DNA from 3 places in the Lysinibacillus sp. NPDC059133 genome. Region 2 is predicted to be linked to each of the others. Evidence: riboswitches for the same ligand, from Rfam matches in the RefSeq annotation. Region 2 holds a riboswitch; each other region holds the start of a gene.
What was found. A riboswitch is a leader RNA that binds a small molecule or an ion and turns the genes downstream of it on or off. The one in region 2 is predicted to bind thiamine pyrophosphate.
Positions count from the first base shown of each region.

Region 1: linked by a shared signal. The riboswitch ahead of thiT (energy-coupled thiamine transporter ThiT) and the one ahead of ACFXN8_RS03955 (ABC transporter substrate-binding protein) in region 2 are both predicted to bind thiamine pyrophosphate.
Region 3: linked by a shared signal. The riboswitch ahead of thiW (energy coupling factor transporter S component ThiW) and the one ahead of ACFXN8_RS03955 (ABC transporter substrate-binding protein) in region 2 are both predicted to bind thiamine pyrophosphate.

Region 1 covers NZ_JBHZDH010000021.1:27,307-30,993, reverse strand. Annotated here, with positions in the region: gene ACFXN8_RS13050 (hypothetical protein) at 1-255, shown strand, start outside; gene ACFXN8_RS13045 (hypothetical protein) at 505-702, opposite strand; gene thiT (energy-coupled thiamine transporter ThiT) at 741-1,301, opposite strand; TPP riboswitch at 1,431-1,538, opposite strand; gene ACFXN8_RS13035 (magnetosome magnetite crystal formation protein family) at 1,664-1,996, shown strand; gene ACFXN8_RS13030 (AAA family ATPase) at 2,203-3,687, opposite strand, start outside.
Region 2 covers NZ_JBHZDH010000004.1:125,770-129,456, forward strand. Annotated here, with positions in the region: gene ACFXN8_RS03935 (TatD family hydrolase) at 1-2, opposite strand, end outside; gene ACFXN8_RS03940 (ABC transporter ATP-binding protein) at 1-741, opposite strand, end outside; gene ACFXN8_RS03945 (ABC transporter permease) at 719-1,489, opposite strand; gene ACFXN8_RS03950 (thiamine-binding protein) at 1,489-1,779, opposite strand; gene ACFXN8_RS03955 (ABC transporter substrate-binding protein) at 1,781-2,776, opposite strand; TPP riboswitch at 2,951-3,061, opposite strand; gene parC (DNA topoisomerase IV subunit A) at 3,234-3,687, opposite strand, start outside.
Region 3 covers NZ_JBHZDH010000034.1:21,333-25,019, reverse strand. Annotated here, with positions in the region: gene ACFXN8_RS17040 (ABC transporter substrate-binding protein) at 1-69, shown strand, start outside; gene ACFXN8_RS17035 (MFS transporter) at 292-1,488, shown strand; TPP riboswitch at 1,556-1,663, shown strand; gene thiW (energy coupling factor transporter S component ThiW) at 1,765-2,265, shown strand; gene ACFXN8_RS17025 (EVE domain-containing protein) at 2,333-2,812, opposite strand; gene ACFXN8_RS17020 (ketosteroid isomerase family protein) at 2,828-3,133, opposite strand; gene ACFXN8_RS17015 (MarR family winged helix-turn-helix transcriptional regulator) at 3,260-3,682, opposite strand.

The DNA of each region.
Region 1 (3,687 bases), on a different contig from region 2:
TTAGGAACAAGTGCATTAATGATGGCATATTTATCACCACATTTATATCCAAAAGATGAGCGTACAAAAGAAATTATAGGCAAGAGTATGACAGCAAATTATTTTACGTTATTTGCGGCAATTACAATTCTATTTCTAATAGTTGGAGCACTAGAACCTAACACTTTAAGTGCCACACAAGTTTTAACTATTTTATTTTGTATTATGGTTACATCAATCCCATTAACAATGGTTATTTATTCGAAACTGATTTAATGATTAATCTATACAAAAACATACAAATAACGTTCCCAAATGAAAGTTTAGAAACGAACGTTGTGAAATCAACGTTTTGTGGCTTTTCTTATGAACATTGTTTTATAAGAGCCTTGCTACATCTAGTGTAATAAGGCTCTTTAAAGTTGATGAATTTCTATACATTTAAAAGGTGTTTGTACTTAAAAATCATTAATAAAGTTGTTTGATTCTTATTGAACTAAAGCCCTCGTAGCCAATAAAGATTTCTTATTTTTTCAATTCTTCACTCTTTGAAATCTTTAAATAAAAATCATATAAATCTCTTGCCGTTTGTTGGATAAATTCATCGTCGCCACTTCCATTTATTGCAGTATCCAATTTTTCATACGTAATTAATAAAAGGGCTTTAGCTTCTGATTCACTTAATTGTTGAATCCCTTTCTTCACTTTCTCAATTTCTAACAATAAAATAAAACCCTCCACTCGTGTGAAGGGCAAAATAGTTATGATTTTCGTTGCATTAATTGAGGGGCTGCCGTAAATAACAGAACACCGACAATCGCTGTTAAAATCGTTGCTGGTAGCATATATGTTCCATTATAGATAATTGAATAAATCCATGCGTTTTGATCGCCAGCATATTCTGCGAAAAATACGGCGCCTCCAATAGTATGTGCTGCATAACGTAAAAAGCCCGCTAATACAGTTCCTAAAATAATATAAAGCGCCATTTTCTTTTTGTTTAAATCTTTTGCAGCCTCAAGCACTGGTCCACGCACAACGGCCGCCAAGCCTACTACTGTAAAGGCAACACCATAATCAAGTGTTCCTTGAAGCCAATGTATAATATAGGCACCAAACATTGTTTGCATAACACCAATGAGTAAACCTGTTGTCATGCCTGGAATAAGGCCCCAGCGGAATGCTATTAAAATTATTGGCACCATCACTAGACTAACAGAGCCTCCTTGTGCCCATACTTTAAAGGAAACCTGATCAAGCACAAGACCAATCGCTGCGAATATCGCAATCTCCACAAGCATTAAAAGTTTTTTATTGTCCATCATTATTCTCTCCTTTGTTCCGATGTAGGATACAAGAACAGGAATAGAAATCAGTGAGCAAATATGTCCCTGTCTGGCGTCATAAAGATAAAAAAACGATGCCAGGACAGAGCCTCACATCGTCAAAGTGTCGGTTTCTATCCACATCCCTACGCAAGCGTTAACTTACAGGTTCAAAGAGTCAAGGCATTTCGTGCCCAGTCTCAGCTGACATCATCAGCTCCCCTTGTGGTCGTTACATCTTAATTTTGTTGAACAACCTCATTGTACGCAAACACTGTAACGATTACAACCTCTTCTACATTAATTTTTTGAAACTTTGCTGTTTTTCATGCGTAAATATTAAAAAAGGAGGTACAACTATGGAGAACCAAAAAATTTTATCTGCCTTTAGTTATCTCAGTATTTTATTCGCACCCTTTATTGTGCCATTAGTCGTTTACTTTGTTACAAAAGATAGCGACGTAAAGAGTCACTCTATTCGAGCACTAATATCACATTTAATCCCAGTAGCGTTTGGAATTATATTTTTTGCAGTCTTTATTTTCTCAACTTTATCATTCAACACTTTTGAACCAGATTCAGGTAGCAGTAATTTTCTTATCATTTGGTTAGGTTCATTCGCAATTTACATTCTTGTTTCAATAGGTATCGTCATTTGGAATATTATTCAAGCTGTTCGCGTTATCCGATAAGTTTTCATTCAACCTTGGACAGATAGTACTAAAAGGAGCTGTTATTTTGTGAAAGTATCTAAAGTTGTCAAAACCGCCGTTAAATTAGCACCTATCGTTATTCCAATTGTAAAAAAAGTAATCGCTGTAAAAAAAGGAGCAAATCCTAACGTAACTAAAAAGTGATAAAAGGCGTATTTCCCATACAACGGAAATACGCCTCTTTTTTATTTCACTTCAAAATATGTTTGACTATGACCGTTCATTGTTTTTTCAACATGCAACACTGCAGGCATTGTAGCTTTTAACTCTGCAACGTGTGAAATGACGCCAATCATGCGTCCGGAATCCTGTAAATCAATAAGCGTATCAATCGCCTTATTTAACGCTTCTTCATCGAGAGAACCAAAGCCCTCATCAATAAACATTGTTTCAATGCGGATATTACCTTGAAAACTTTGAATGACATCTGCCATACCAAGGGCAAGACTTAAAGACGCATTAAACTTTTCTCCCCCTGATAATGTTTTCACATCTCGTAATTGATCCGTATAGGCATCATACACATCTAGCCCAAGCCCACTTTGCTTAGCATGCTTTTCTAATCGATCTGAACGTCGGAGCTCAAATTGACCATTAGATAAATGATAAAGCCGGACATTCGCTGCCTCTGTAATTTTATCTAAATAATTGATTTGAATATAACGTTCAAAGGACAGTTTTTTCGCATTTTGTCCATTTAACATTGCATAAAGTTCCTTAACTTGTCCCGCTTCTTTTTCAAGTAAGCGTATTTCCAGCTCCGCTTCCTCTACTTTTTCGATAAAGTCTGCGCAAGCTTTCGCAAATCCTTCGATCTGTTGCAATACTTTAAAGGCTTCCTCATATGTGACACGAAGCATCTCTAACTTTTCTTCCATCGCCGTTAAATCTTGCTTCTCTTGTCCTTTAAGATGCTTCGTTCCCTCAGCAATTTGTACTTGTAATGTGTGGATTTGCAATGCATAATCACTGCAAGCCTTCCGTAAAGCTTCTATTTGCAACACGCTACGCTTCCCAGTAGCAAATTCTTCATAGCTTTCAAAGCCTGCTTCCGTCATACTTACTGAAAATTGCTCGCGCTTTTCATCCATTTTCAGCTTTAATTCCTCAAAAGCCTGTTTCGCAATTTCTACGGTCATTCTAGCATTATTTGCTGCTTCCTTAGCAGATTGCAGATTTTGTTGACTGAGATTCCATGCAGTTTGTAAGGCAACCTTTTGTGAACCTATATCAGCTATCGCCTGCTTCAATGCTTGAAGCGTCTTAAGATTTTCTGGAATATGCTTTTGCTGCTCTTCCACAATTGCTTGTTGCTTAGTCAATTCCTTCGCCTTTTCAGCTAAATATTGCTCTAGTTTTATGTGCTTTTCTTGTACCTGCTCCAGTCGTGCACGATGATCCTTTTGTTGCAAGCGTACATCAGATAATTGATTGCTCACTACTTTTAAGATTGTAATTTGTTGTTCTATATTTTGTAAGGAAGCTACAATTTGTGCTTGATTCGATCGATCGATTTCATTCGTCTCTAACTGTTCTAGCGCCTCTTGTAGAAGATGCTTAGTAGAATTCAATAAAGCTTCTTTCTCTAAAAACTTGCGCTCATCAGTAGTAGCGTTTCCTCGTAAAGTTTCTACTTGTGCTAATTCGATCATCTCTAATTGCTCAGAATG
Region 2 (3,687 bases):
ATTCGCTCCATCCTTTTCTTCTTTTAAATACGTGAATAACTGTTGCTTCAAAGCCGTAAACGAAGCGGAATGACGAATTTCTTCTTGGCGTGGCCTTGCAAAAGGTACGATTATTTCCTTTTTCATTGTCGCTGGTCGTTTCGTGAGTACAATGATACGATCAGCTAAAAACAGAGCTTCCTCGATACTATGTGTAACGAATAATATTGACTTTCGATATTCCTCCCATATCGATAAAAGCCACGCCTGCATTTCAAGCCTTGTAAACTCATCAAGTGCAGAAAACGGCTCATCTAAGCATAAGATGGGCTTATCACTAACAATGGCACGAATAAAAGATACACGCTGTTGCATACCCCCTGACAGCTCATTGGGATACGCATTTTCAAACGCTGCAAGCCCTACTTTGTCTAACCATTCCTTGGCCAAGTTCACGTTTGGTTTTCCATGAAGCTCCTCGACCATCGTGACATTTTCTACTATCGTACGCCATGGTAATAAACACGGCTGCTGAGGCATATAGCCAATCGTCCCTCTTTTTTGCTGGATATCTGTATCGTTCAATAAAATGGCACCCTTATCAATAGAAGAAACACCGCCAATTAATTGAAAGAGTGTACTTTTTCCACTGCCTGACGGACCAATAATCGCCACAAATTCCCCGTCCTTCACCTCAAAAGATAAATTACAAATGACAGGAAGAGCATCAAAGGATTTATCAATGTTTTGAATACTTAGCATGGCGTCCTCTCCCCTTCACAACAAATTTTTCTAAAAGTCGAATAGCACTAAATAATAGTAAACTTAAACATACGATGGCAAAAATCGCTACAAATACTCGATCCGTTCGAAATGAAGATTGTGCTAATGTCATATAAACACCAATCCCCATTTTCGCACCTAGCCATTCCGCAATGACAGCCCCCATGACGCTATAGGTTGCCGCAATCTTTATGCCTGAAAAAATCGCTGGATACGCATAAGGCCATTCAAGCTTCCAAAAGGTTTGTGCTTTCGTTGCACCAATCATCTCAAAATAATGCTTCAGCTCAGGCGAAGTTTGACGAAAGCCATCCATTGCCGAAATAACAATAGGGAAAAAGCACACAAGACAAATAATAATGAGCTTTGGCAATAAACCGAAGCCAAACCAAATGATTAATAACGGTGCTAGGACAAGTATAGGGATATTCTGCGACATAATGAGAATAGGATAAAATAGCTCCCTGACAAACGTAAAACGATGTAATAGCACAGCAACCGTTAGCCCAAATGATATCCCGATGGCAAGACCTAGAAGTGCTAATTGAACAGTCGCTAAAGCATGTGGCACAAACGTCTCATACGATTGAAAACCTTCTTTCAAAATGGCACTCGGTGCAGGCAAAAGCCAATGTGGAGTATCAGCAAAACGGACAATTAGTTCCCATATGAATAAGAGGAAGGCGATAAAAATTATCGTCCTTCCTTGTTTGAAAGCTTGCTTCATCACTGGTATTTCTCCGTCAATGTACCCATTGTAATACCAGATGGCTGATATAAAATTTTCACTTGCGTGATGACATTGATCGCGCCCAGCTCAATCATCTTGTCATTCATTTTTTCAATGATTTGTAGCAAAATCGATAGTTCACCCTCCATTGTCGTTTCTAGTGGGTGAACTTCATATTTAACTCCTGAAGCGTCGATAACCGCAATCGCTGCATCGACATATGGGATCACATCCTCATATTTTTCAGTTTTCGGTATAATTTGTACACTTATTAATGAGTTTGCCATATTACTTTGTCTCCTTTTTCGGTAAAAAGTCGTTTGTAAATGCTTGTTCTGCGTTAAATTCGCCCTCTAAAACTTTGTTGTCGGCCATCCATTTCGCGTAATTTTCCCAGACAGCTAGCTTTTGCTCGCCCCATTGTGCAGCGTCGTCTTGATACTTATCTGCTAGCCATTCCTGACTTTTATGCACAAGGTTCTTATCTAAATCAGGTACCGCTTCTAGTAAAATATCAGCTGCTTCATTTGGATGATTTATCGCATATTCATAGCCCTTTGCTGCAGCAGCGACAAATGCTTTGACCGTCTCAGGATCATCCTTAATCATTTTTTCATTTGTAGCAAGTACAGGTGTGTAATAATCTAACTGCTCGCTATAATCTGTTAAATAAAGCATGTTTAGCTTTTCGCCACGAAGTTCTGCTTCAATACCTGTCCATGCATAATAAATCCACGCAAAATCAATATCTTTTTTCATCATTGTGAAGAAATCTAAATCACCAGCATTGACGATATCTAACTTATTAATATCCGCATTTTTTGTTTGCATAAGTGATTGTAGTACAGCCTTTTCAAGTGGTGCACCCCAGCCACCGTATGTTTTACCTTCAAAATCCTTTGGTGACGAAATCCCTTTCGATGCAATAGATGCGAAGCCAGAAGTATTATGTTGAATAATCGCTGCAATCGATACTAAAGGTACATCCTGCACACGAGCCTGTGTAATTCCTTCCTGATAGCTTACGCCAAACTGAGCCTTCCCAGATGCCACAAGCTGATCTGCACCGGTTTCGCCAGGTAATAAAATATCAACATCTAAGCCCTGATCCTTAAAGTAGCCAAGCTTTTCCGCTACATATAAACCGGTATGATTTGTATTCGGTGTCCAATCAAGAACGACTGATACTTTTGTTAACCCTTTAGCATCCTTTTTAGCCTCTTTTTCGCTACAACCCACTAATGTTAAAAGTGCAGCCATCAGGATCAATAACCATTTTTTCATGTTGAATCCTCCAAGTAAGTAGTGTGAAAGTGTTCATGAATGAATGTCTTTACCAGCAGAAACCGTTCACGGTCTGTTTACACGTAAGGTATGTGCATGCAACAAAAGTCTGAAAACATAAAAAAACGCCCAGGATTCCTCCCAGACGTTTTACAATCAGTATCAAAAACTTTCTTTTTTTGAATAGATGTTCCCTACGCTGGTACGAGCCAAATCAGGTTCAAAGGGTCAGCGTCTATCGGACACAATCTCAGCTGGCAACTACCAGCCCCCCTACATTCTTTCCATATGAACTTTTCGTGATTATTATACCCATATCTATCACGAAATGACAAGTGGCTGTTTACCGATAGCGCTGAATTATTATTAAACAGCCACACCAAAGCACAAAGCTGATTGGTTTCAATTTACTAAAAAAAGCCCAGCTCTCAAAAGGAGCTGGGCTAGAAAACTAATTTTACTTTTCTTCTTTTTTGACCGTGAACACATGTGAAATGGCACCGTCAGCAGCTATATCTACTTTAAAGGAGCCGTTGGAGTGTCGATCTGCTCGCGTTAATGCTTGTACGTCAAGAATCTCTTGCACGCCTTTTTCCGTCTCGATCGTTAGCTGTTCCCCACCAGTTACCTTAACTACAGCCACGATACGATGTGGGTTCGCTTTTAACTCTGTTAATACTTTTAAGCCGCGTTTTGCACGACTAGCCAGCTCTACCTCGGCTACATTCATTTTCTTCACCGCACCGCGCTGCGTGACAATCGCCACATAGGCCGTGTCATTTGGCGGTAAAACATTGATACCGACTAATGCTTCTCCGTCTTTCAGCGTAATCCCTTTGACGCCGCCCGTTTTCACACCCGTTACTGGTAATTCCTCCATTGGGAAACGAATAGCATAGGCAGTATCTGTC
Region 3 (3,687 bases), on a different contig from region 2:
AACTTAGGCCCTGATTACTTAGGCAAATACAATGAGCTGTTTTTAGAATTTAAAATGAGTATTCGATAAACCATTTTAACCCACTTATAGCTGTTCTCACGTTACAAACGTTGAGAACAGCTTTTTTCGTTTAGCTGGAGGTAAACTTCTGTGGAAAACTAGCAGGTCGTATTTATGTTAAATAAAAGAATCCCTATAACTTTACTAGTGAATCTCAGACTTATAGTCAATAGTAAACGTACAAACCTTGTGGTAGACTGTAGTATATTTGATTAAAGAAAGGGGTATTCGATGACCCAGCAGAAGTCTAACAAGGCGGCTTTGTATATTTTAATGTTTAATATGTTTATCGCAATGGGGAGTATCGGAATTATTATTCCTGTCATGCCTGATTATTTAAAACTATTTGGTGCTGCAGGACAAGTACTTGGTATGTTGATTGCAACGTTCGCCTTTGCACAATTCGTATTTTCTCCAATCGCTGGGAATCTTTCGGATCAATACGGTCGAAAAAATCTCATTATTTTCGGTCTTATCGTAACAGGACTTGCACAAATTGGTTTCGGGCTTTCTACAGATGTATGGATGCTCTTCTTGGCACGCTTTTTAGGTGGTCTTGGTTCTGCATTTGTAGCTCCTCCTATAATGGCTTTTGTAGCAGATGTCACAACGTATGAGGAACGAGGAAAAGGTATGGGTATGCTAGGGGCAGCAATGTCCTTGGGTTTCATGATCGGACCAGGTATCGGTGGATTCCTCTCAAAAGTTAGTTTGCATTTTCCATTCTATACTGCTGGATGTGCAGCTATCTTAGCAGCTATTTTATCGTTCTTTTTATTACCTGCTACAAAACCGAACACTGCGAAAAAAGCGCAGAAGCAGGATAATCTTGCAAAACAGATGGCCCGTTCAGTCCGAATGCCTTATTTTGTCATGCTAATCATCATGCTTGTATTCTCTTTTGGGATTGCTAACTTCCAAACAACATTATCATTATTTGTGACAGAGAAGTTTAATTACACACCTACTGATATCGCTATTATTTTAGTTATGGGCGGCGCTTTTGGTGTTGTTGTACAGATGTTTGTTATTACACCGCTGTTTAATCGCTTCGGCGAAATGAAAGTAGTGTTAGTCAATTTATTTATTGCAGCCGTTTCGATTTTCTTAATATTATTCGCATCTGGTTTTGCACTTATTTTAATTGTAGCGACAATCTTCTCTACAGCTACGACATTGATTCGCCCAGCTGTCAACACATTGATTTCAAAGCTTGCTGAGAATGAACAGGGCTATGCAGCTGGTCTAAACAATGCTTATATGAGTCTTGGTAATATGATTGGTCCAGCTTTAGCAGGTATATTATTCGATTGGAATATGAACAGTCCTTATATATTCGGGTCTATTATTTTAATGGCTTGTTTCTTCCTTGCCCTTATTTGGACAATGAAAAAAGCACCACATCTTATGCATCCTGATACAAAATAGTCTGAAAAGTTATTGACTATTTTTAGTAGTATGCTACATTAATATGTGAAAAACCAAAAGTTCTATTAATTACCACTAGGGGAGTCTTTAAAAGGCTGAGACGTATATTATCATATACGGACCCTTTGAACCTGATCTAGTTCACACTAGCGGAGGGAAGTGTCGACACTTGCTTTTTACTATTAAATGCAAGGCCGCTTCCTATTGTTTTAAGGAAGCGGCTTTTTTGTCTGGTTTATCAGCAATTCACTAAAATACTAAAAAGGAGTGGAGATTATGTCAATTCGAAAATTAACAATCATGGCCTTATTAGTAGCAATTGCCGTAGCAGGTTCTACCTTCGTATCCATACCAACGGGAATTGCGCGTGCCTATCCTGTACAGCATGCTATAAATGTTATTGGCGCTATCATTCTTGGACCAGTGCCTACTGTTATGGTCGCCTTTGTCACAGCTATTATTCGTATTTTAACAGGCACAGGCTCATTATTAGCTATACCTGGCAGTGTCATTGGTGCTTTATGTGCAGCTCTTGCCTATAAATACAGCTGCAAGCAATGGCTAACAGGTGTCGGTGAAATGTTTGGAACAGGTATTATTGCCTCTCTCATTGCAGTACCTTACGCGCATTTAGTAATGGGAACATCCGTTGCTTCTTTATTTTTCATGCCAGCCTTTTTAACCTCAAGTACTATTGGTGCTATGTTAGGCATTGTCATTGCTAGCAATTTGCGTAAGACTGTATTTGTAACTAACCTACACACTCTGCTTAAATAATATTAAAAAACGTTACTTCTTAATGATAATTAATTAAAAAAGTAACGTTTTTTTGTTCCAACTAAATTCATTCATACTTCAATGGTAATCCCATTTCATGAGCAATTAATAAAAAATCTTTTTTACTTATTTCAAAATGACCAAACCTGAATTTATAGCCATATTTCGATGTATCTTCTACAAATTCTAAATAATCTAAGATCCTTTTTATTGGTACAGCCTTTGCTTCTTTATAAAAGTCTATATCTCTTCTAAAAGGAATAAAATTTTCTGCCATTTGGAACTCGTATATTCGCTCGTCCTTTATCCTTCCAATTGCGGTAAATGCTCTTACAGGCTCGTTACCATCTAGACTGTTTTTAGGAGAATAATAAATGATCCAATCTCCTTTTTGCATTCGTTTCAAAGGTCTCTCTTTACCATGACATAACTGGCCGAATCCTCCCTCAACCCCTTTTTGAACATGATTAAGAGATACTACTCCAATCCAATATTTCGTGTCTCTTTCAGGCGTAGGAAGAGGATTTTTATTAGGATTTAATGACATAGCTACCTTCTCCTTTTATTTTGGATTCATCATAAATGATTTTATTTTTTCATTTTCAAGAATCAGCTTCTCTTCCAGAATCACTGGGTTTGGTAAACCATCCCAAGTTGTTGAAACAATTGCGCTACATTCTATATCATCGCCTTCAATATTTTGGATCGTTAATTTAAAGCCTTTCGGCATAGGTGACATGTAAAAGTTCTGTATTTCTTTTTTCCCTTTAAAAGTTTGACCTTTAAAATTTTTCAATTCCCCATGATCTGCATACATATCGGATAAATCTTGGCCCTCTTCTTGTGCTCTTCTTAAATATTCTTCCATAACCTTTACTGCTTTCATCTGTCATCACTCTTTCTTGTTATTTGATAAGGTTATCAATTATGCCTCGGCATAATTGCGTCCGGAGGGTTTAACTTCTTTCAGCAGGTTGCTGAAAAAAGTTAAACCCTATTCACGATTTTCATATACTTTTGTCAAAATGCTTTTCAATTGCTCTTTTTCTTCCAATGAAAGTACATTTAAAACTTCATTCTCAGAAATCGCAAGGGTCTTCATTAATTGTTCTGCCAAATTTCCACCCTGCTCCGTAAGGCCTATTAAATTCTCTCTTCTATTTTCTTGATTTTTCTCCCTATAAACATAATCTCTTCTTTCTAGATCATCGATAAAAAAGCGGACACTGTTTTTATCCAACTTTAGCATCTGTCCTATTTGAATTTGGCTAAGTTTTTTGTCTTTTACAGCCATCATAATCCCGACTTCTCTGGATTTCATTTGAAATTTTTCACTAATATATTGCTCGAGATTTTCCTCTAAAGCCTCCGCTAATTTAAAACTTAGAAAACCAAATGAATTCATTATAGTGGTCATGTCTG